DNA from 2 places in the Halomonas garicola genome. Region 2 is predicted to be linked to the other one. Evidence: predicted binding sites of a transcription regulator. Region 2 holds the regulator's gene; the other holds the start of a gene.
The links. Region 2 encodes LexA, which represses DNA repair genes until DNA is damaged. Its sites were predicted from a motif close to TACTGTNTANNTANACAGTA; they were not measured.
Positions count from the first base shown of each region.

Region 1 (11,833 bases), 1.1 Mb from region 2:
CGGGCTCAAGCGCCAGCCCCATGGCTCCGACCAGCCCCCCGCCAAGCACCAGACTCCAGAAGGTACGCACCGCCGCCGATGCCGACAGCCGGCCGCTGGCAAGCCCCCATTTGCTGATGACCGGATACAGCGCCGAGGCCACGCAGCCGAGAAAGAACACCGCTTCACCCTTGCCAAACTGCAGGGCGCCGCCCTCGATCACGGACTCGGCCACCGCCAGCAGCAGCGCGCCGCAGGCGCCCAGCAGCAAAACGGCGAGCATGCGCCAGGCGCGGCGCTCCACGCCGAGCACAAGCCCCATGGCGTAGGCCTGCAGAGGCACGGTGACGTAGAGCGTGGCCATGGAGAGCGCCGTGGCGTGATGCGCGGCCCAGAACATGGCGCTGAAAAACCCCGCCAGGCAAAGGCCCATCACCGCGTAGAGCGGAAGCGTCCGCCACGCCGGCCAGAAATCCGGCGAGCGCCGGGCCAGCCACCAGAGCCCCGCGCAGGCGACCGCAAAGCGCAGCGCGGTGAGCAAAAGCGGCGGCAGCGCGTCAAGCCAGCCCACCACCGGAAAAGAGAGCCCGACCAGAAAGGCCCACAGCAGCATGCCCGCATGTTCACGCATCATCCGCTCCCGGCAAGAATCAATAAAAAATGCCGGCACATCCGGTGCCGGCATTCAAGCGAGGATAGCATGTCAGGCTATCGTCAGGACTTCATGTCCTCGAAGAACTTTTTCACGCCGTCGAAGAAATTGGTCTTCTTCGGCGAGTGATGGTGGCTATTGCTGCTATCAAGGCTTTCCTGAAGCTTGCCCAGCAGGTCTTTCTGCTCGTCGTTGAGGTTGACCGGGGTTTCCACGACCACCTTGCACAGAAGGTCCCCCTGGGCGCCGCCGCGTACCGGCTTGATGCCCTTGCCGCGCATGCGAAACAGCCTGCCGGTCTGGGTCTCGGGCGGAATCTTGAGCTTCACCCGGCCTTCAAGCGTAGGCACTTCCAGCTCGCCGCCGAACGCCGCGTCGACAAAGTTGATCGGCACCTCGCACTGCAGGTGGCGGCCGTCGCGCTCGAAGATGGGGTGCGGCTTGATCGCTACCTGAACGTACAGGTCCCCCGGCGGGCCGCCGTTGATGCCGGCTTCGCCTTCGGCGTTGAGGCGGATGCGATCGCCGGTATCCACGCCGGCAGGAATCTTCACCGAGAGCGTGCGGGTCTCGCGAACGCGGCCTTCGCCGTTACACTTGTGGCACGGCACCTTGATGTGCTCGCCGCCGCCGTGGCACGTGGGGCAGGTTTGCTGCACGGCAAAGAAGCCCTGCTGCATGCGCACCTGGCCAATGCCGTGACACGTCGGGCAGGTCTCCTTGGTGGAGCCGGGCTCGGCGCCGTCGCCGTCGCAGCGGTCGCAGTTGATGTGGCGCGGCACGCGGATATCCACGCTGGTGCCGGCCACGGCCTGTTCGAGGTCCAGCTCCAGGTTGTAGCGCAGATCGGAGCCGCGCGCCGGCGCGTTGGGGCCGCGGCGCCGGCCGCCGCCGCCGAAGATATCGCCGAACACGTCGCCGAAGATATCGCTGAAGTCGCCGGCGCCGCCGCCAAAGCCGCCGCCGCCGAAACCGCCGCCCTGGCCGTCTACGCCGGCATGGCCGAACTGGTCATAGGCGCCGCGCTTTTCGCTGTCGGACAGCACTTCGTAGGCTTCAGACACCTCGCGAAACTTCTCGGCGGCGGTGTCATCGTCCGGGTTACGGTCGGGGTGATACTTCTGCGCCAGGCGGCGGTAGGCCTTTTTGATCTCTTTCTGATCGGCCCCTTTATCGACCCCCAGGACTTCATAATAATCGCGTTTGGACATGCGTCCCACGCCTCCTGGTTAGCTTGAGCACTGGTTAGCTTGAATACGGCCTGCGCAAACAGCAACGCGGGAGTTGCCCCCCGCGTCGCCGCCTGCTTTTACAGAAAGCGCATTACTGCTTTTTCTGGTCGTCGTTGACTTCTTCGTACTCGGCGTCAACCACGTCGTCTTCCTGCTTGGCGCCGGCGTCTTCAGCGCTTTCACCGCCGGCCTGCTGGCCTTCCTGCTCGGCGTACATCTTCTGCGCCAGCTCGCCGGAGGCCTCGGTCAGCGCGTCGAGCTTCTTCTGGATCTCGTCCACGTCGTCACCCTTGCTGGCTTCTTCAAGCTCGGTGATCGCGGTCTCGATCTTCTGCTTCTCGTCGTCGGTGGCCTTGTCGCCGGCTTCTTCAAGCGTCTTGCGCGTGGCGTGAACCATGCCGTCGGCCTGGTTGCGCAGGGTCACCAGCTCCTCGAACTTCTTGTCCTCGTCGGCGTTGGCCTCGGCGTCCTGGACCATCTGATCGATCTCTTCGTCGGTCAGACCGCTGGAGGCCTTGATGACGATGGACTGTTCCTTGCCCGTCGCCTTGTCCTTGGCGGAGACGTTCAAAATGCCGTTGGCGTCGAGGTCGAAGGAGACTTCGATCTGCGGTACGCCGCGCGGCGCCGGCGGAATGTCGGCCAGGTCAAAGCGGCCCAGCGACTTGTTCTGCGACACCTGCTTGCGCTCACCCTGCACCGCGTGGATGGTCACGGCGGTCTGGTTGTCATCCGCGGTGGAGAAGGTCTGGGTCTTCTTCGTCGGGATGGTGGTGTTCTTCTCGATCAGCGGCGTCATCACGCCACCCATGGTCTCGATACCCAGCGTCAGCGGAGTGACGTCGAGCAGCAGCACGTCCTTGACGTCGCCGCCGAGCACGCCGCCCTGGATCGCGGCACCCATGGCTACGGCTTCGTCCGGGTTGACGTCCTTGCGCGCGTCCTTGCCGAAGAACTCGGCCACTTTTTCCTGGACCTTGGGCATGCGGGTCTGGCCGCCGACGAGGATGACGTCGTCGACTTCAGACGCGGACAGGCCGGAGTCCTTGAGCGAGATCTTGCACGGCTCCAGCGAGCGGGCGACCAGGTCTTCCACCAGCGCTTCCAGCTTGGCCCGGGTCACCTTGACGTTGAGGTGCTTGGGACCGGTGTTGTCCGCGGTGATGTAGGGCAGGTTGACGTCGGTCTGCTGGGCGCTGGAAAGCTCGATCTTGGCCTTCTCGGCGGCTTCCTTGAGGCGCTGCATGGCGAGGTTGTCGCCGGACAGATCCATGCCGCTGTCGCTCTTGAACTGGTCGACCAGGTAGTTGATCAGCGCCAGGTCGAAGTCCTCACCGCCGAGGAAGGTGTCACCGTTGGTGGCCAGCACCTCGAACTGCGTTTCGCCGTCGACGTCGGCGACTTCGATGATGGAGATATCGAAGGTGCCGCCGCCGAGGTCGTAAACCGCGATGGTGCGGTCGCCGCGGGACTTGTCCATGCCGTAGGCAAGGGCTGCCGCCGTGGGCTCGTTGATGATGCGCTTGACCTCAAGCCCGGCGATGCGGCCGGCGTCCTTGGTGGCCTGGCGCTGGCTGTCGTTGAAGTAGGCCGGCACGGTGATGACCGCTTCGGTGACGTCTTCACCGAGGTAGTCTTCGGCGGTCTTCTTCATCTTCTTGAGAATTTCCGCGCTGACCTGGGGCGGCGCCATCTTGTCGCCCTTCACTTCTACCCAGGCGTCGCCGTTGTCGGCCTTGGCGATCTTGTAGGGCACCATCTTGATGTCTTTCTGCACGACCTTATCGTCAAACTGACGGCCGATCAGGCGCTTGATGGCATAGATGGTGTTTTCCGGGTTGGTCACGGCCTGGCGCTTGGCCGCCTGACCCACAAGAATCTCGCCGTCTTCGGCGTAGGCGACGACCGACGGCGTGGTGCGGCCGCCTTCAGCGTTTTCGATGACCTTGGGGCTGTCGCCGTCGAGTACCGACAGGCAAGAGTTGGTAGTACCCAGGTCAATCCCGATTATGCGTCCCATAAGAAACCTCGAATTTGTTGATGACGCGCCGTCGCGGTGGGCGGCGTCGTGACAAAAAATGGCGTCAGCCAATCTGTGCGTTGGCGATTACCGCCGGGCTGCTGTGTTATTTGGGGGTCGCCGGCGGCATTTCAAGGGCTGTTTTAGCCGCATCACTCGGCTTTTTTGCTCACCACGACCATCGCCGGGCGCACCAGGCGGCCGTTGAGCAGATAGCCTTTCTGGATGACTTCCATCACCGTATTGGGCTCCATCTCCGGATTGGGCACCATGGTCATGGCCTCGTGGACCTGGGGGTCAAACGGCTCGCCGTGGGGGTCCACCGGCTCGACGCCGAACTTGCCGAGCACGTCCAGCTGCATCTTGAGCGTCATGGAAACGCCTTCGCGGTGGGCCTCGGTGGCGTCTTCGCCCATGGCGTCGAGGGCTTTCTCCAGGCTATCGATGACAGGGAGCAGCTCCTTGACGAACTTCTCCAGCGCGAACTTGCGCGCCTTCTCGGCGTCCTGCTCGGCCCGGCGGCGCACGTTCTGCGCCTCGGCCGCGGTGCGCATCGCCTGGTCCTTGGTATCGGCCAGCTCCTGCTCAAGCTCTTCCACCCTGGCGGCGAGCATTTCCGCTTCGGGGTTGTCGCTTTCCGCCTCGGTGCTGACGGTGTCGCCTTCGTCGTCGATCACGCTGTCAAGCTCCGCCTCAGCGGGATACGGCTCGGCCTTCTCGGCAGCTGCGCGAGCCTCGGCTTCGCCTTCCGGCGTCTGGGCGTCGTCCTGGTCGTGGCGTTCCATCTCGTCGTCGAGCGGGGTCTGGGGATCTTTAGCCATCGGTGTCTCCTGAGGAAAGCGGCTGTGATTCAGCCCATTCACGTCTTGGGTCTGAGCGGTATATGGGGATCATGTGCGTCATCTCAAGTGCCGTCTTGCGTGGTATTGCGGGCAAACTTCATCTACTGTATAAAAAACCAAATACTGAATGTTCATCCACCTCTTGCCTTCTTCCGCGCTGGCAACCGCGCTCACCGGCACCCGGAGGCCCCATGCTCACCCAGCTCGCAATCCAGGATTTCGCCATCGTTGACCGCCTGGAGCTCGATATCCAGGGCGGCATGACCGCCATCACCGGAGAAACCGGGGCGGGCAAATCCATCCTTCTGGGCGCGCTGGGGCTCTGTCTTGGGAGCCGCGCCGACACCGGCAGCGTGCGCCACGGCTGCGAGCGCGCCGATATTTCTGCGCGTTTCGACATCAGCCGCCTGCCGGCAGCCAAGGCCTGGCTTGCCGAGCGCGAGCTGCCCACCGACGAATGCCTGCTGCGCCGAGTGGTGAGCGCCGCGGGGCGCAGCAAGGCGTGGATCAACGGCCAGCCCGCCGCCATCAGCGACCTGAAGGCGCTAGGCGAGCGGCTCATCCAGATCCACGGCCAGCACGCCCATCAGGCGCTGCTGCGCGAAGAGACCCACCTGGCGCTGCTCGACGACTACGCCGGCCTCAATGACGACGCCGGCGCGCTGGCCGCGGCCTTTCGCGACTGGCAGGACGCCCGTCGCAAGCTGAAAAAGCTCCGCGATCAGGGCGACGAGGTGGAAGCCCGGCGCCAGCTGCTGCGCTATCAGGTTGAGGAGCTCGACCAGCTCGCCCTGGCCGACGACGAACTGCCAAGCCTGGAAGACGAGCAGCAGACGCTGGCCCACGCCGGGGATATCCTTCGCGATACGCAGTTCGCCGCCGACTGCTGCGAAAGCGAAGACGGCGGCGCCCTTGCACTGCTGCAGCAGGCCCAGGGCCGGCTAAGCGACCTGCCGGGCAGCGACCGCGGGGCGCTGGCCAACACCCTGACGATTCTCGATGACGCCCGCATTCAGCTGGAAGAAGCGGCCAGCGAGCTCAACCACCTGGCCGCCAGCACCGAGCTTGACCCCGAACGGCTGAACTTTGTGGAAGACCGTCTGGGCGATGCCCACCGCATTGCCCGCAAGCATCAGGTGGCCCCGGAAGAGCTGCCCGGCCTGCACGCCGCGCTGCGCGCCGAACTGGACAAGCTCGACGCCGGCGACAACGACCTGGATACCCTGAGCGAAGCGGTCAACGAGTGCGGCGAGCGCTACCGGCAGCTGGCCAAGGCGCTGGGCGAGGCCCGGCGCCGCGCCGCCACGGCCTTTGCCAGCGAGGTCCAGCAGCAGCTGGCGTTTCTGGCCATGGACAAGGCGCGCTTCGAGGTGGAGCTCGAGGCCCGGAACACTCCCTCTGCCGAAGGCCTCGAACGGGTGCAGTTCTACATCAGTGCCAACCCCGGCCAGCCGGCGCGGCCGCTGGCCAAGGTGGCCTCGGGCGGTGAGCTTTCGCGCATTAGCCTGGCCATTCAGGTGGTTGCCGCCAGCCACTCGACCATCCCCAGCCTGATCTTTGATGAGGTAGACGTCGGAGTCTCCGGCGCCACGGCGGAAATCGTCGGCCAGCTGCTGCGCCGGCTAGGGGACAGCGGCCAGGTGATGACCGTGACCCACCTGCCCCAGGTCGCCGCCCAGGCCCACTCTCATCTACACATCGAAAAGCGCGCCCGGCGCAACACCACCCGCACCGAGATGGCCCTGCTGGACGAAGGCGGGCGGGTCAGCGAGCTGGCGCGCATGCTCGGCGGCGTCAATCTCTCCGACCAGACCCTGGCCCACGCCCGGGAGATGCTCCACTCAAGCCAGCGCCCGGCGCATTGATTAATCTCAACGCGACGCTGTGCGTTCTTCTCCTGTCATAGCGAGCGAAGCGTGGCTATCTCGGTTTCCTTGCTAGCGGCACAGTGAGGAGATCACCACGTCGCTTCGCGACTCGTGATGACATCGCACCAAACGTGATGTACATGCGCATGAAAAAGGCCGCTAAAAAGCGGCCTTTTGTCTACGGGGAAAGGGCTCGCTACAGCGTCAGCACCTTTTCGCCCCGGGCAATGCCGGAGACGCCGGTGCGCGCCACTTCCAAGATGCCTACCGGGGCCATGGCCTGGAGGAAGGCATCAAGCTTGGTGGCATCGCCGGTGATCTGCACGGTGTAGAGACTCGGCGTTACGTCGACCACCTGGGCGCGGAAGATGTCCGCGGTGCGCTTGACCTCGTCCCGGGCAGCGCCCAGCGCCTTGACCTTGACCAGCATCAGCTCGCGCTCGATGTGGTTGCCCTCGGTCAGGTCCACCAGCTTGACCACGTCGATGAGCTTGTTCAGCTGCTTGGTGATCTGCTCGACCACGCGGTCGTCGCCGACGGTGGTGACCGTCAGCCGCGACAGCGACTCGTCATCGGTGGGCGCTACGTTGAGCGTTTCAATGTTGAAGTTACGCTGCGAAAACAGACCGACCACACGCGACAGGGCACCCGGTTCGTTTTCCATCAGAATCGAGATGATATGACGCATCAGGTACGCTCCGTTTTAGACAGCAGCATGTCACGCATGGAGCCTAACGGCACCTGCATCGGATAGACGTGCTCGAAGGGGTCGACTTTGACATCCAAAAACACCAGCTCGTGCTTGTCGGCAAACACCCGCTCAAGGGCCGGCGCCAGCTCATCCAGGGTGTTCACCGTAATCGCGGTGAAGCCGTAGGCCTGGGTGAGCAGATGGAAGTCGGGCATCGACTCGACGTAGGAGTGCGCGTGGCGGGACTTGTAGTTCAAGTCCTGCCACTGGCGCACCATGCCAAGCGAGGCGTTGTTCAAGTTGATGATCTTGACCCCGATGCCGTACTGCTTACAGGTGGACAGCTCCTGCATCATCATCTGAAAGCTGCCCTCGCCGGTAATGCACACCACGTCGTCGTCCGGGTAGTTAAGCTTGATGCCCATGGCCGCGGGGAAGCCAAAGCCCATGGTGCCAAGCCCGCCGGAGGTGATGAAGCGCCGCGGCTTATCGAACTTGTAGTACTGCGCGGCAAACATCTGGTGCTGGCCGACGTCGGTGGTGACAAACGCCTCGCCGTGCGTCTTTTGGCAGACGGCTTCGATCACTTCCTGGGGCTTCAGGATCTCGTCGTCCCGGGACGGCTCGTAGAGCTTGCCCGCGCGCTCGGCGCGCCAGTCCTCGATCTGCTCCCACCAGTCGCTGATAGCGTCAGGGTTGGCGATATCCTTGCCCTGGACCAGGCTGATCATCTCGTTGATCACGCTTTGGGCCGGCCCGACGATGGGCACGTCGGCGTGCACGGTCTTGGAGATCGAGCTTGGGTCCACGTCCACGTGAATGATCTTGGCCGTGGGGCAGAACTTGGAGACGTTGTTGGTCACCCGGTCGTCAAAGCGCGCGCCGATGGCGATCACCACGTCGGCATGGTGCATGGCCATGTTCGATTCATACGAGCCGTGCATGCCAAGCCACCCCAGGCACTGATTATCGCTCTGGGGGTAGGCGCCCATGCCCATCAGCGTGGTGGTAATCGGGTAGCCGAGCTTCTGCACCAGGTCGGTCAGGCCGTCGCCGGCGTTGCCCAGCACCACGCCGCCGCCGGTATAAAACACCGGGCGGCGGGCCTTGAGCATCAGCTCCACGGCCTTTTTGATCTGGCCGGTGTGGCCCCGGGTGACCGGGTTGTACGAGCGCATTTTGACCTTTTTGGGGTAAACGTACTCGTAGCGCTCGGTGGGCGCGGTCATGTCCTTGGGAATGTCCACGACGACCGGGCCCGGGCGGCCGGTCGAGGCCAGGTAATAGGCCTTTTTCAGCACCTCGGGAATCTCGGACGGGTGGCGGATCGCAAAGCTGTGCTTGACGATGGGCCGGGTCACGCCAACGATGTCAGTTTCCTGAAAGGCGTCCTCGCCGATCAGGTTGCTGGCCACTTGGCCGCACAGCACCACCATGGGAATCGAGTCCATGTAGGCGGTGGCAATGCCGGTGACCGCGTTGGTCGCGCCGGGGCCGGAGGTGACCAGCACCGTGCCTGGCTCGCCCGATGCCCGAGCGTAGCCGTCGGCGGCGTGGGTGGCGGCCTGTTCGTGACGCACCAGGATGTGCTTGACTTTGTCCTGACGGAAGAGCGCGTCATAGATATGCAGCGCCGCCCCGCCTGGGTAGCCATAAATGTATTCGACGCCCTCATCTTGCAAGAAGCGGGCGATCATATCTGCGCCGGAAAGCAGTTCCACAGTGTTTCTCCCCTGAAGGTCTCGAGTGCCATCGGCAGGCAGTTGCCCACCATGTCGAGTGCGGCGATATGCCGCTGCCGGTTACGCCGGCACCTGATGCCAAACCCTGGCATGTGACCCGGTTAGGGTCTGCACTCTCTCACGGCGGTTTACCGCGTCGGGGCGTTGGCCAGGTCGGGCGGTCAGCCCAAGCCCGGAAGTCCTTCGGCGGGTAGAGGCGTTAACGCCTACCCTTCGCGCGGGGATAGGGGGTTGCCCGTGGGTTCCGCGCCCGCAAATCAGGAACCCTCAAGATTCCATTAGCGCTCTGGCTTGTCAACCGCCGGGGCCCGCCACGGCGGGAAAACGAGCACAAAAACGCCCTGTCGCAGCAGGCGACAGGGCGTTTGACGAAAGCGCTCCGACGAAAGTGGCACCGCGGCGTGAGATTCCGCAGCGCCGCCTTCACCGTGCTCAGGCGGTGGTGAAGCGCAGCGCGCCGTCTTCGGCGGTCACGCGGATGACGCTGCCGGGGACAAACTTGCCCGCCAGCAGATCCTGGGCCAGCGGGTTTTCGATCCGGCTCTGGATCGCCCGCTTGAGCGGCCGGGCACCGAATACCGGGTCAAACCCGACCACCGCCAGCTGGGCCATGGCGTCATCGCTGACGTCAAGGCCCAGGTCGTGCTCGGCCAGCCGCGCGCGCAGGCGCTCAAGCTGAATGCCGGCAATGGCCTGAATCTGCTCTTGCCCCAGCGCGTGGAAGACCACGACTTCGTCGATACGGTTAATCAGTTCCGGGCGGAAGTGGCTGCCCACCACCTCCATCACCGCGCTGCGCATGGCGTCGTAGTCGCCGCCGCCCGCATCGCTCTGGTCGCCGCCCATGCGCTGGATGATGTCCGAACCAAGATTCGAGGTCATTACGATCACGGTGTTGCGAAAGTCCACCGTGCGGCCCTGGCCGTCGGTGAGGCGGCCGTCCTCCAGCACCTGGAGCAGGATGTTGAACACGTCCGGGTGGGCCTTTTCCACCTCGTCGAGCAGCAGCACCGAATAGGGCTTGCGGCGCACGGCCTCGGTGAGGTAGCCGCCCTCCTCGTAGCCTACGTAGCCCGGGGGCGCACCGATCAGCCGGGCCACGGAGTGCTTCTCCATAAACTCGGACATGTCCACCCGCACCATGGCTTCTTCGGTGTCGAAGAGGAAGTGCGCAAGCGACTTGCAAAGCTCGGTCTTGCCCACCCCGGTGGGGCCAAGGAACAGAAACGAACCGTTGGGCCGATGCGGGTCGGCAAGCCCCGCCCGGGAGCGGCGCACGGCGTTGGACACCGCCTGCACCGCCTCGGCCTGACCGATCACCCGCTCGTGCAGGGCGTCTTCCATGCGCAAAAGCCGGTCGCGCTCGCCTTCAAGCATCTTGGCCACGGGGATACCCGTCCAGCGCGACACCACCTCGGCGATTTCCTCCTCGGTGACGTTGGAGCGCAAGAGCTGGTGGGTGGAGGTATCAGCCTCTTCACTCTCGCTGCTTTCGGCGATCTTTTTCTCAAGCGCGGGGATGGTGCCGTACTGGATCTCCGACATCCGCCCGAGATCGCCCTGGCGCCGGGCCTGCTCCATGTCCAGCCGGGCCTGCTCAAGCTCGGCCTTGAACTGCGCCGCGCCCTGGATGCTGGCCTTTTCCGCCTTCCAGATTTCGTCGAGGTCGGCGTACTCGCGCTCCAGCTCGTGAATTTCCTCGTTGAGCGCGTCGAGGCGCTTCTGCGAGGCGGCGTCGGTTTCCTTCTTCAGCGCTTCGCGCTCCATCTTGAGCTGGATCAGCCGGCGGTCGAGGCGGTCCATCTCTTCGGGCTTGGAATCCAGCTCCATGCGGATGCGCGAGGCCGCCTCGTCGACCAGGTCGATGGCCTTGTCGGGCAGCTTGCGGTCGGTGATGTAGCGGGTGGAGAGCTTGGCCGCGGCGATGATCGCCGAGTCGGTAATGTCCACGCCGTGGTGGACCTCGTAGCGCTCCTTGAGGCCGCGCAGAATCGCCACGGTGTCTTCCTCGTTGGGCTCGTCGACCAGCACCTTCTGGAAGCGGCGCTCGAGCGCGGCGTCCTTTTCGATGTTCTGGCGGTACTCATCGAGAGTGGTGGCGCCCACGCAGTGGAGCTCGCCCCGGGCCAGCGCCGGCTTGAGCATGTTGCCGGCGTCCATCGAGCCTTCCGCCTTGCCCGCGCCCACCATGGTGTGCAGCTCGTCGATGAAGAGGATGATGCGCCCCTCTTCCTCGGACAGCTCCTTGAGCACGGCCTTCAGGCGCTCCTCGAACTCGCCGCGGAACTTGGCCCCGGCCAGCAGCGACCCCAGGTCCAGCGACAGCACGCGCTTGTCCTTCAGCCCTTCGGGCACTTCGCCGTTGACGATGCGGCTGGCCAGCCCCTCAACGATGGCGGTCTTGCCAACGCCGGGGTCGCCGATCAGCACCGGGTTGTTCTTGGTGCGCCGCTGGAGCACCTGGATGGTGCGGCGAATCTCGTCGTCGCGGCCGATGACCGGGTCGAGCTTGCCGTCGAGCGCCCGCTGGGTCAGGTCCTGGGTGTACTTGTCCAGCGCCTCCCGGGACTCCTCGGCGTTGGGGTCGGTGACGTTTTCGCCGCCGCGCACGCCGTCAATGGCGGTCTCCAACGCCCGGCGGGCAAGGCCCGCCTGCTTGAGCGCGCGGCCGGTCTCGCCGCCGGCTTCAAGCGCGGCGAGCAGCACAAGCTCCGAGGCGATAAACTGGTCGCCGCGCTTCTGGGCCTCGCGGTCGGTGAGGTTGAAAAGCTTGATCAGCTCCTTGGACGGCTGCACGTCGCCGTCGA
Region 1 is NZ_AP043931.1:370,879-382,711, reverse strand. It holds gene ACZ46Y_RS02180 (DMT family transporter) at 1-610, opposite strand, end outside; gene dnaJ (molecular chaperone DnaJ) at 694-1,842, opposite strand; gene dnaK (molecular chaperone DnaK) at 1,955-3,883, opposite strand; gene grpE (nucleotide exchange factor GrpE) at 4,036-4,704, opposite strand; gene recN (DNA repair protein RecN) at 4,917-6,590, shown strand; gene ilvN (acetolactate synthase small subunit) at 6,790-7,281, opposite strand; gene ACZ46Y_RS02150 (acetolactate synthase 3 large subunit) at 7,281-9,005, opposite strand; gene clpB (ATP-dependent chaperone ClpB) at 9,459-11,833, opposite strand, start outside.
Region 1: a site for LexA is predicted at 4,828-4,847, ahead of recN (DNA repair protein RecN). Genes of this name have one in related genera too.

Region 2 (11,833 bases):
TCGCCGCTGTCGGCGCACCGCGGGTTTTTCGGCACCCGGCATTTTTCCCGGGCCAACGCCTTTCTGGCCGAGCAGGGGCGCGAGCCCATCGCGTGGCAGCTGCCGGAAAAGGTTTCACACGACGGGGGACAGGCGTAGAATGCCGCGCAATTTCAGCCGATGCCGCCCCCAAAACGAGGAACCCTCATGAGTGTTCACGCCATTAACCATCCGCTGGTGCAGCACAAGCTCGGCCTGCTGCGCGAAGCCGATCTCAGCACCAAGAGCTTTCGCGAGCTGGCCGGCGAGGTCGCCAAGCTGCTGACCTACGAAGCCACCCAGGGGCTGGTGCTGGAAGACCACGAGATCCGCGGCTGGAACGGCGAACCCATCGCCACTCGGCGGCTCAAGGGCAAGAAGGTCACTGTGGTGCCGATTCTGCGCGCCGGGCTGGGGATGCTCGAGGGAGTGACCGATTTACTCCCCAGCGCGCGCATCAGCGTGGTGGGGCTTTACCGCAATGAGGAAACCCTGGAGCCGGTGCCGTACTTTGACAAGCTGGCCAACGATATCGAAGCGCGTCTGGCGGTGGTGATTGATCCCATGCTCGCCACCGGCGGCTCCATGGTAGCCACCTTGGACATGCTGCACCGGCGCGGCTGCCGTCGGATGAAGGTGATCGTGCTGGTGGCGGCGCCCGAGGGCATCGCCCGGGTGGAAGAAGCCTACCCCGACGTCGACATCTATACCGCTGCGATAGACGAGCGGCTGGACGAGAACGGCTACATCGTGCCCGGCCTTGGCGATGCCGGCGACAAGATTTTCGGGACGCGCTAGGCCGTGCCCGCCGTTACCTGCCCCTTGCGCTCCGGCGCCGGGGGCATTTTTTTGTCACCCGCGCGGCACAGGTTCGTGCCGAGCACCAGAGGAGATGTCGTCCAGTGAGTCACCCCGCCCCGGCCGAGTCCTGGCCCCGACTGCTGCTTACCGGCGCGCAGATGCTGTTCGTCGCCTTCGGTTCGCTGGTGCTGGTGCCGCTGCTCACCGGCCTTTCGCCAAGCGTGGCGCTGTTTACCGCAGGCGTCGGCACGCTGATCTTCCACGCCGTGACGCGCAATAGCGTACCGGTGTTTCTGGCCTCGTCCTTTGCCTTCATCGCCCCCATTCAGGGCTCGGTAGCAAGCTTCGGTATTCCTGCTACCCTCGGCGGGCTCATGGCGGCGGGGATGGCCTACGTCGCCGTATCCCAGGCGGTGCGCGTCAAGGGCACCGCCTGGCTGCACCGGCTGCTGCCGCCCATCGTGGTGGGGCCGATCATCATGGTCATCGGCCTGGCGCTGGCGCCGGTGGCGGTGGAAATGGCCACCGGAGAAACCAGCGACCATATCGGCTACGGCCAAGCTATCACGCTGTCCATGGCGAGCTTGCTGGTGACGCTGATACTGGCGGTGTTCGGCCGGGGGCTTTTGCGCCTGGTGCCGATCATGGGCGGCATTGCCACCGGCTACGCGCTGGCGCTATTGATGGGCGCGGTAGACTTTACCCCGATACGTGAGAGCGCCTGGGTTGCGCTTCCGGCCTTCACTCTGCCGACGTTTCATTGGGCGGCGATGCTGTTCATGGTGCCGGTGGCCATTGCCCCGGCGGTGGAGCATATCGGCGACATGGTGGCGATCGGCTCGGTAACGCGGCAAAACTACCTGGAGAAGCCCGGCCTGCACCGCACCCTGCTCGGCGACGGCCTGGCGACCATGGCCGCGGCGCTGTTCGGCGGGCCGCCCAATACTACCTATTCCGAGGTCACCGGCGCGGTGACGCTGACCCGGGCATTCAACCCCAAATACATGATCGTAGCCGCCGTGACCGCTATCATTCTGGCCTTTGTCGCCAAGCTCGGGGCGTTTTTGCAGACCATCCCCGGCCCGGTCATGGGCGGGATCATGACGCTTCTGTTCGGCTCCATCGCCGTGGTGGGGATGAACACCCTGGTGCGCGCCGGCCAGGCGCTCACCGCGCCGCGCAACCTTGTCGTGGCGTCGCTGATTTTGGTGTTTGGCATTGGCGGCATGCAGTTCGGCAACGGCCAGTTTACCCTCCAGGGGGTGAGCCTGGCCGCCGTGGTGGGGATTGTGCTTAACTGGGTGCTGCCCCGCGCCAATGATGATGAATAGCCGCAGGTTTTGATCAGGAGACAGCATGTCGGCATCCGACTTTGATGCGCCGTTCCCGGTGCTTGCCGTGTCTGCGTGGAGCGGCACGGGCAAAACCACGCTGCTTGAGCAGCTGCTGCCGCTACTCGGCGAGCGCGGCCTGAACGTGGGGGTCATCAAGCACGCCCACCACGCCTTTGACGTCGATAAACCCGGCAAGGACAGCTACCGGCTGCGCAGCGCCGGCGCCGCGCCCATGCTGGTAGCGTCCCGGGAGCGCTTCGCGCTGATGCAGGAAACCCCCGGGCAGAACGAGCCGGATCTTGAGCGGCTGGTCGAGCTGATGGTGCCCCACGCGCCGGATCTCGTCATTGCCGAAGGCTTCAAGGCCTGGCCGCTGCCGAAGTTGGTACTTTATCGCGACGGCGTGGGCGATCCGGCGATCTTTCGGGACCCCTGGGTGCGCGCCGTTGCCTGCAAGCGCGATGAGCGCGCCGCGCTTGAGCAGCACGGCCCGGCCCCGGATGTTGACCGGCTTGACCTTGACGACGTGCCGGCGGTGGCCCGCTGGATAGCGCAGTGGGTGGCCGGGCAGCCGGCCGTCGAGCCGACAGTGGAGCAGAGCAACAGTAAAGGTGACACAACATGCATTTGACGCATCTTAACGCCCGCGGCGAAGCCAGCATGGTGGACGTGGGCGACAAGGAGGAAAGCCGCCGGGAAGCCGTCGCTTCCGGGCGGATCGTGATGGAGCCCGAAACCCTGGCGCTGCTCGCCGACGGCGCGCTGCCCAAGGGCGACGTGATTGCCACGGCGCGCATCGCCGGGATTCAGGCGGCCAAGCGCACCCACGAGTTGATCCCGCTGTGCCATGCCCTGGCGCTGACCAAGGTGGAGCTATCGTTTGAGCTGGATACCGCCCGCAGCTGCGTCAACGTCGAGGCGCGCTGCCGGCTGACAGGCCGCACCGGCGTGGAAATGGAAGCGCTGACGGCGGTATCGGTGGCCTGCCTGACGCTTTATGACATGTGCAAGGCGGTGGACAAGGGCATGCACATCGAGGCGGTGCAGCTGGAGCAGAAAAGCGGCGGCAAGAGCGGCGACTATCAGCGCCCGGGGGGCGACGTGGAGGACCCCATTGTCACCGGCGACAGCGCCGCCCGAGAGATATCGCTTGGCGTGCGCAGCGAGGCCCCGGCGGTGCGGGTGAAGTTTCTCGCCGAGCTCCGCGAGCGCGTGGGCGAAAGCGAAGCCCTGGTCGAACTGGACCAGCTGGAAAACTGCGACGTGGCCGGCCTCAAGGCCGCACTTGCTGCCCAGGACTCGGCGTTTGACGCGCTGAGCGAACGTCGCGTGCTGTGCGCCATCAACCAGGTTATGGCCAACGACAGCGCGCGCATTACCGACGAAGACGAAGTGGCGTTTTTTCCGCCCGTGACGGGAGGCTAGGCATGGGCGTTGGCAAAGACATTCGCGTAAGCGTCCAGCGCGAGCCCTTTGGCGCCTCGGACGAGAGCCGCGAGATCTGCCGGGGGCGCAAGGATATCGGCGCCGTGGTGAGCTTTACCGGCCTGGTGCGGGATTTCAACGAGTCGCCGGACGTCACCGGCCTGACTCTTGAGCACTACCCGGGCATGACCGAACGCACGCTGGAAGACATCGGCCGCCAGGCCTGGGAGCGCTGGTCGCTCCAGGCCGTGCGTATCGTCCATCGGGTGGGCTATATGGCGCCGGGCGACGGCATCGTGCGCGTGAGTACGGCAAGCGCCCACCGCCGGGACGCCTTCGAGGCCTGCGACTTCATCATGGATTTCCTCAAGACCCGGGCGCCGTTCTGGAAAAAAGAGCATGCCCGCGACGGCGACTACTGGGTAAGCGAGCGGGACTCCGACTACGCCGATGCCGACCGCTGGGGCGCCGGCGGCTAGGGTTTACCATAGCCAGGGCTTAGTCATCAGGACTAGGGCCTGTTGACGTTTCACATTGGTAGCCATAAAAAGCCGCATGCCAAGGCCACCATGCTTTCGTAATTTCGTTTGAGCTTATCGTAGCGCGTCGCAATGGCGCGATACGGTTTCAATCGAGCAAAGGCATTCTCAACCAGATGCCGGTAGCGATATAACCCTCTGTCCAGATTGGCATTTCCTTTTTTCGAGTTACGCCTGCGTGGAATGACGGCAGCCATTCCTTTGGCTTCGACCTGCTCACGGATACGTTCACTGTCATAGCCTTTGTCAGCCACCAGCGCGTCACCTGCCGGCAAACCGTCAATCAATGCCTGGGCTTCCGTGCTGTCGTGCACTTCACCCCCGGTTATTCTGAAGGCGATCGGCAACCCATAAGCATCCACGGCCAAGTGGATCTTGCTGGTATTGCCTGCACGACTTTTGCCAATGGCTTCTGCATCTTCCGTGGCAGCCCCAGTGCTATCTTGGTGAGCCTTGACGTAGGAACCATCAATAAATAGCCACTCGACATCAGGATCTTCCACCAGAGAGATGAAAATCCTCATCAGCTTTCCACTCGCTGACCAGGCGTTGAAGCGCTTGTAGACCGTGTTCCAGGGGCCAAACGCCTCCGGTAGGTCCCGCCACGGGCAGCCGGTTCGCATCCGATAAAGGATGCCTTCCACCGTGGTACGCAGATCGGTCTTGTCATAAATACCTTGTTGAAGCAGGATAGATTTCAGCTTCGGCCAGTGTTCATCCGTGAGCATTTGTCGGGGCATGGCAGGCTTGCAGTTTGTTGGCTTAGGAACCTTTATTCTGTGAGCTTGCCCCTATCCTGCCAATACCCCTGCCATGAAACGTCAACAGACCCTAGCCATAGGAAGGCGTTTCCGCAGCCATGATCTGCAGGTGGACGTCGGGCAGGTGCTGCATGCGTTCGTTAAGCCAGGCCAGCAGGCGCGGCCTGAGCGCCTGGCGCAGCTCGGCCAGGGTGTCGGCGACAATGGCGTCCAGCTGCTCGTCCAGCCAGTCGCTGAAGCTGTCTTCGTCCAGCGAGCTGGCGCCGGTGTTTTCCAGCATTAGTCGGCCGATGCGCGCCCAGCCGGTGGCGGTGGCGGTGACCGGCAGGGCGAGATACAGGCTGCCCCGGCGCGGGTGTCGGGCCGCCGAGTCGTCGAGCCCGGGGTGGGCTACCACGGCGTTTCGGCGGACGATGCAGGGCGGCTGCGGATAGCGCGCTTCGCGGTGCAGGCCCTCGGCATCGAAGCGCAGCATGTCGCCGTTGAGCGGCGACAGCGGCGCGCTGATACCGAGCCCTTCGGCAAGCTCGCGGTGGGCCTGCTGGTGCAGCGCCTCGCCGTGAACGGGCAGCAGGTGGCGCGGCTTCAGCCAGCGGTACAGCGTTGTCAGCTCGTCCCTTGCGGGGTGGCCGGTGGCGTGCAGCGACGGGCGGTTGAATTCGTCGAACAGGGTTACGCCGAGCTGGCCGAGCCGGGTCTTGAGCCGCTCGATAGGGCGCTCGTTGCCGGGAATGGCCTTGGCCGAAAAGATCACGCTGTCGCCGGCGGTAAGCTCCATGTGGGGGTGGCGCCCCTGGGCCAGGCGCGTCAGCGCCGCCCGGGGCTCGCCCTGGCTGCCGGTGGCGATCACCACGACTTCGGCGGGCGGCAGGTAACCCAGATCATGAATGGGCACCAGCGGCGGCAGCTCTTCCAGGTAGCCAAGCCCCCGGGCCACGCCGACCATGCGCTCCATGGAGCGGCCCATCAGGCTGATGCGCCGGCCGGTCTTCTGCGCGGCCCGAGCCACGGCGACAATGCGCGCGACGTTGCTGGCAAAGCACGAGACCACCACCCGGCCTTCGCACTCGCCAAGGGTCTTGGCAAGGGAGCGGGCGACGTCGCCTTCGCTTGCCGAATGCCCGGCCACCGGGGCGTTGGTGGAGTCGCCGACGACCAGGTCCACCGGCGCCAGCGCGCGAAACTGCTCGGCGTCGATGGGTGGCCCCACCAGCGGCTCCGGGTCCAGCTTCCAGTCGCCGGTGTGCAGCGCGCGGTAGCGGCCGGCGGCAATCAGCAGCGCGCAGCTTTCGGGGATGGAGTGGGGTAGCGGCAGGTAGCGCAGGGTGAAAGGCCCAGCGGCCAGGGCCTCGCCGGGCTCGATGACGCGAATAACATCGGCGGCGAGGCCGTGCTCGGCAAACTTCAGGCGCAAAAGCCCGGCGGCCAGCGGCGTGGCATAGATCGGGCACTGCCAGTGCGGCCACAGCCAGGCCGCCGCACCGATGTGGTCTTCGTGCCCGTGGGTGATGAACAGCGCCCGGGGCGTAATGCCCAGGGTGCGGGGCGTTTCCAGGTTGGGCACCTGCAGCGGCGCCTCGGGCAGGTCCTGGCGGATCATCATGCCGCAGTCCACGGCGATCCACTCGTCGGCGTAGCCGTAAAGCGTCAGGTTCATACCGATCTCGCCGCAGCCGCCAAGCGGCAGCAGGCGCAGGGGGGAGCGGTATCGGGGACGAACGGTGACGCGTGCGGGATCCATCAGGTATAAAATGCCTTGAAAGTGGGGCTTTACTATACGGGATGGCAGGGGCCGGGCTCAATCGCCGCCGGCCGGTGCGCCGTACGCCGCGATTGGTTACACTGCGCGCGCCGCCTGTCTTTCGGATGACGTCTTACCGAGGTTGCTATGTCGTTTGCCCAAAGTGTGCTGGCCCCCTGGCTGTTGGTGCTGTGCGCGGCCCTGTGTATGGGGCTGCTGGCCTGGATCGCGACGCTCAAGCCCTGGCTTGCGCTGGTCGATGATCCCGCCCTTCAGCACCGCTGGCTGGCCGCTACGCTGGGGGTAATTCTGCTCTGGCAGCTGCGCGCTCAGGCGGTGGACTGGCTGACCCTGCACCTGGTGTTTACCACTTTGATGCTCCTGCTGTTCAAGGCGCCGCTGGCGCTTTTGAGCAACGTCATGGTCAACGTGGCGATGGTCGCCATCGGGCGCAACGAATGGACGCTTTTAGGCGTCAACGTGCTGGTAACCGGCGTGGTGCCGGCGATCGTGGTGGGGCTCATTTGGCGCTTTGTCGACCGCAAGCTGCCGGACAACGTCATGCTGTTCATGTTCATCTGCGGGTTTTTCGGCGCGGCGGCGGCGACCCTGGCCGGCGGGCTTGCCGCGGTGGGTCTGATCCTGGTGGGCAGCCAGGATGCCCAGGCGGTGATGCTGGCCAAGGAGTACGCCATGTTTCTGCCGCTTTTGATGCCGTCGGAAGCTTTCATCACCGGCATGCTGCTGATCATTTTGATGGTGTACCACCCGGACTGGGTGGCCACCTTCAACGACCACCGCTACATCGATATGCAGTAGCGGGTAAAACCACAGCGCGGTGGATTAGCTTAGCGCCTGGCCGTTGCCGCCGCGAATGACGCCCACGCCCACGCCTTCGATCTCCAGCGCCTGGGTACGCAGGTCGATATCGATGGGGGCGAAGTCGGCGTTTTCCGCCAGCAGCTGAACCCGGTGGCCCTGGCGCTTGAAGCGCTTGACGGTGACGTCGTCTTCCAGCCGGGCCACGACGATCTGGCCGTCGCGCACGCGCTCGGTGCGGTGCACCGCGAGCAGATCCCCCTCGAGAATGCCGGCGTCCTGCATCGAAAGCCCACGCACCCGCAGCAGATAGTCAGCCCTAGGCGTGAAGTACTCGGCGGGCAGCGGGCAGTAGCGGTCGATGTGCTCGGCGGCAAGGATGGGGCTGCCGGCGGCGACTTCGCCGATAATCGGCAGCCCCTGGGGGCTCTCGGCCAGCGGCTCGTCGGGCGTTTCCGAGGTGGGTACCCGTATCCCCCGGGAGGTGTTGCGGATGATGCGGATGGCCCCCTTGCGTTCCAGGGCGCGCAGGTGCTCCTCCGCGGCGTTGGGCGAACGAAACCCCAGCGCCCGGGCGATCTCGGCACGGGTGGGCGGGTAGCCGTATTCGCCCATGGTTTTGACGATGAAGTCGTAGACGTTCTGCTGGCGAGCGGTCAAACGCTGGGTCATGGAAAACTCCCGTGTCGAAAGTGCCTGGAACCGGCTGTGCCGGCCGCTTGAGCCATCGGCAGGATAAAGGGTCGGCGTATTCAGTGATCAAGTATACAGTATGGTTCTATGTCCAGTATAGCGTCCGGGCGTTGAGCGCTGCCGATTGAGCCGCACCGGGCGCTGACGTAGTATCCTCGGATGTTTTAAGCCGTCGTTGATAGAGGAGCGCCGCATGGCTCAGGCGGATACAACCACGCGCATCCTGGATACCGCCGAGGTGCTGTTCGCCGAGCGCGGCTTTGCCGAAACGTCGCTGCGCACGATTACCGGCAGGGCAGGGGTCAATCTGGCAGCGGTGAACTACCACTTTGGCTCCAAGAAAGCGCTGATCCAGGCGGTGTTTTCGCGCTACCTCGACCCCTTCTCGGTGCGCTTTCACGACGCGCTCGACACGCTTGAAGCCCGCTACCGGGGCGGCACCGTTCCGCTCGAGGTGCTGCTGGAAAGCATGGCCGAAACGGTGCTGGCGGTGCCCGCCGAGCGCGACAGCCTCAAGGTGTTCATGCGCCTTTTGGGTCTTGCTTACAGCCAGGCCCAGGGGCACCTGCGCCGCCACATTCAGCAGCACTACGGTGACGTGTTCACGCGCTTTACCGGGCTTGTGCGCCGGGCAACGCCGGATCTGCCCGATGCCGAGCGCTTCTGGCGGCTGCATTTCATGCTGGGCACGGTGATTTTTACCCTTTCGGGGCTCGATGCCCTCAAGGACATCGCCGAAAAGGACTATGCTCAGCAGGTATCCGTGCGCGACTTGGTGCGGCGGCTGCGCCCGGTGGTCGTGGCCGCCATGAATGCCCCGCTGCCCGACGAAGCACAGCCAGCCGGGGAGAATGGGTGAGCGTTCCCAGCTAAGTGGCGTTCAGATACTGCACAATGGCCTGATAGCTCGCATCTGGAAACAGCACCACATGAATGCTGGAGGCATAAATACGTCTGGAGCGGCGTAATGACTCGATGGTCTCGGCGTCCTGGCTGGCGCTTAGATAGAAGAAGTCGTCGCCTTCGACAAAGTGACTCTTGAGTCGCTTGAACGCACGAAAGGCCGTTCCCTTGGGAGCACCGCGACTTTGATCGATTTCCTTCAGCGTCCAGGCGTTAGCGTAATGAGACATGAAATACCTGCTGTTGGTTGCCAATATTCGGGTGATAAGTACGTTACGGGGTGACCGGTACGTCATGACAGGCGCGTGATCAGAGGCGTTTTGGCGCCTGGCGGCCTGGGCAATGCGGGTCACCGACCGTACCATGCGCATGCGGCTGCAAGGCCAGCAGGATACCGCTTTACGTTAACGGTTCGCAGAGGATGGATCATGCATACTCCGACACTTGGCGATCTGCCGCCGCTGCATGCGGTATGGGCAGAAATCGATATCAGCCGTCAGCAGCTGGTGCTGTGGCACGGTCGTACGCCGAAGGCGCATTTTTCCGTTTCCACCGGCGTGGCGGGTACCGGCCAGCGGGAGGGTAGCGGCCAGACGCCGCTGGGCTGGCACTACGTTCGCGCCGCCATTGGCGCGAACGCGCCCCGGGAAGCGGTGTTTCGCGGCCGGCGCCCGACCGGCGAGGTCTATTCCGAGGCGCTGGCGCAGGCGCACCCCGGGCGCGACTGGATTCTGGGCCGTATTCTGTGGCTATGCGGGCTGGAGCCGGGGCACAACCGCGGCGGCCGCGTGGATACCCAGCGCCGCTATATCTACCTGCACGGCACGCCGCCGAGCGAGCCCGTGGGCGTGGCAGAGTCCCACGGCTGCGTGCGCCTGCGGCTGGATGACCTGCTCAAGGTGTTCGAACAGGCGCCGCCGGGCACCCCGGTATGGCTACACAGCGGCGACGGCTGAGCCGGGTCGCCCTTCAGGCAGTCGGCATGCGGCGTTTTTGACAGCCGGCAGTGATCGGCTAAAATTACGCTCCCTTTTGCAGGACTCTCACCATGACGCAACCCATCGGCCCGGTCATGCTCGACCTTGAGGGCCCCACCCTTGACGCCGCCGAAGCACGCCTGCTGCGCGATCCTGCGGTAGGCGGCGTGATCCTTTTTGCCCGCAACGTCGAAAGCGCCGCCCAGGTCAGCCGGCTGTGCGCCGCCATCCGCCGCCAGCGCCCCGATCTGCTGATCGCCGTGGACCAGGAAGGCGGCCGGGTGCAGCGCCTTCGCCAGGGGGTAACGCGCCTGCCGCCCATGGCACGGCTGGGCGAGCGTTTTGCCGCCGCCCTCGAGGAGGGAACGGCGCTTGCCCGTGACACCGGCTGGCTGCTGGGAATGGAAATGGCCGCCTGTGGGCTGGACGTCACCTTTGCCCCGGTGCTTGACGTCGATATCGGCCTTTCCAGCGTCATCGGCGATCGCAGCTTTGGCAGCGATCCGGAGCACGTTGCGGTGCTGGGCGAGGCCTTCGTGCTGGGGCTGCACGAGGCCGGCATGGCGGCGGTGGGCAAGCACTTTCCCGGCCACGGCGGCGTCGCTGCGGATTCGCACCGGGAGCTGCCGGTCGACGAGCGGCCGCTGGCCGAGCTCAAGGCTCGGGACCTGGTGCCCTTTGCCCGGCTGGCCGGCAAGCTCGACGGGGTGATGCCGGCCCACGTCATCTATAGCGCCTTTGACCAGCGCCCGGCGGGGTTTTCTCCCAGCTGGCTTGGCATGCTGCGCGAGTCGCTGGGCTTCAAGGGCTGCATCTTCTCTGACGATCTGAGCATGGCCGGCGCCCGCGAAGCGGGCGACCCGGCGGCGCGCGCCGAAGCGGCGCTGAAGGCCGGCTGCGATACGCTGGTGGTGTGCAACGACCGCGAAGCCGCCAAAGAGGTGGTGGGGGTTTGCCGGGAGCGCCAGACACGGCGCCCGGCCAAGCTGCGCTACGGCCGGGCACGCCCCGAGCGTGACGCGCTGCCGGCGCTCAACCGCTGGCGCCGTACCCACGCTCGCCTCGAGGCGCTGGTAGACACCGACGCCTGACTGCGGGCGGCCGTTTTTGGCTGATTGAGCGGCTTTTCTGCTCGCCGTGCTTTTTCGACGTTCCTTGTCGATTTCCTTTCTCAACACCCAGGACCCCACATGCAAGACCTGCACATGGCCAAGCTGGATAAACACGCGCTCGAGTCTCGGGACTCGATGCGCGCGCTGATGAACGACGCCGACTGCCTGATCACCCAGGCCCAGGTGGAGCAGGCGCTGGATTGCATGGCCGAGGCCATCACCCGGGACCTGGGGGACAAGCTGCCGGTGTTCTACTGCGTGATGAACGGCGGGCTGATTACCACCGGGCATCTGCTGACCCGGCTGGGCTTTCCGCTGGAGGTAGACTATCTCCACGCGACCCGCTACCGCAGCCGGCTTTCCGGCGGTGAACTGTTCTGGCGGGTGTCGCCGGAGATCCCCATGGCCGGGCGCCACGTGGTCATCGTCGATGACATTCTCGACGAAGGCGCAACCCTGGCCGCGATTCTTGACTATTGCCAAAAGGCTCGGGCGGCCAGCGTGACCACCGCGGTGCTGGTGGACAAGCACCACGACCGCAAGGCCGTGCCCGACTTAAGCGCCGACTACTGCGGCCTGGCTGTGGCCGACCGCTACGTGTTCGGCTTCGGCATGGACTACAAGGGCTACTGGCGCAACGCCCCGGGAATCTTTGCCCCCAAGGGGCTTTAGCCGCGTCTTCCAGCGCCGCCAGCGGTGGCTAACGCGGT
Region 2 is NZ_AP043931.1:1,437,230-1,449,062, forward strand. It holds gene ung (uracil-DNA glycosylase) at 1-138, shown strand, start outside; gene upp (uracil phosphoribosyltransferase) at 187-816, shown strand; gene ACZ46Y_RS07075 (uracil-xanthine permease family protein) at 921-2,150, shown strand; gene mobB (molybdopterin-guanine dinucleotide biosynthesis protein B) at 2,176-2,784, shown strand; gene moaC (cyclic pyranopterin monophosphate synthase MoaC) at 2,775-3,578, shown strand; gene moaE (molybdopterin synthase catalytic subunit MoaE) at 3,581-4,057, shown strand; gene ACZ46Y_RS07095 (IS5 family transposase) at 4,108-4,857, opposite strand; gene ACZ46Y_RS07100 (ribonuclease J) at 4,949-6,535, opposite strand; gene ACZ46Y_RS07105 (energy-coupling factor ABC transporter permease) at 6,767-7,438, shown strand; gene lexA (transcriptional repressor LexA) at 7,463-8,110, opposite strand; gene ACZ46Y_RS07115 (TetR/AcrR family transcriptional regulator) at 8,325-8,990, shown strand; gene ACZ46Y_RS07120 (hypothetical protein) at 9,001-9,264, opposite strand; gene ACZ46Y_RS07125 (L,D-transpeptidase) at 9,463-9,990, shown strand; gene nagZ (beta-N-acetylhexosaminidase) at 10,083-11,102, shown strand; gene ACZ46Y_RS07135 (hypoxanthine-guanine phosphoribosyltransferase) at 11,217-11,795, shown strand; gene ppsR (posphoenolpyruvate synthetase regulatory kinase/phosphorylase PpsR) at 11,824-11,833, opposite strand, start outside.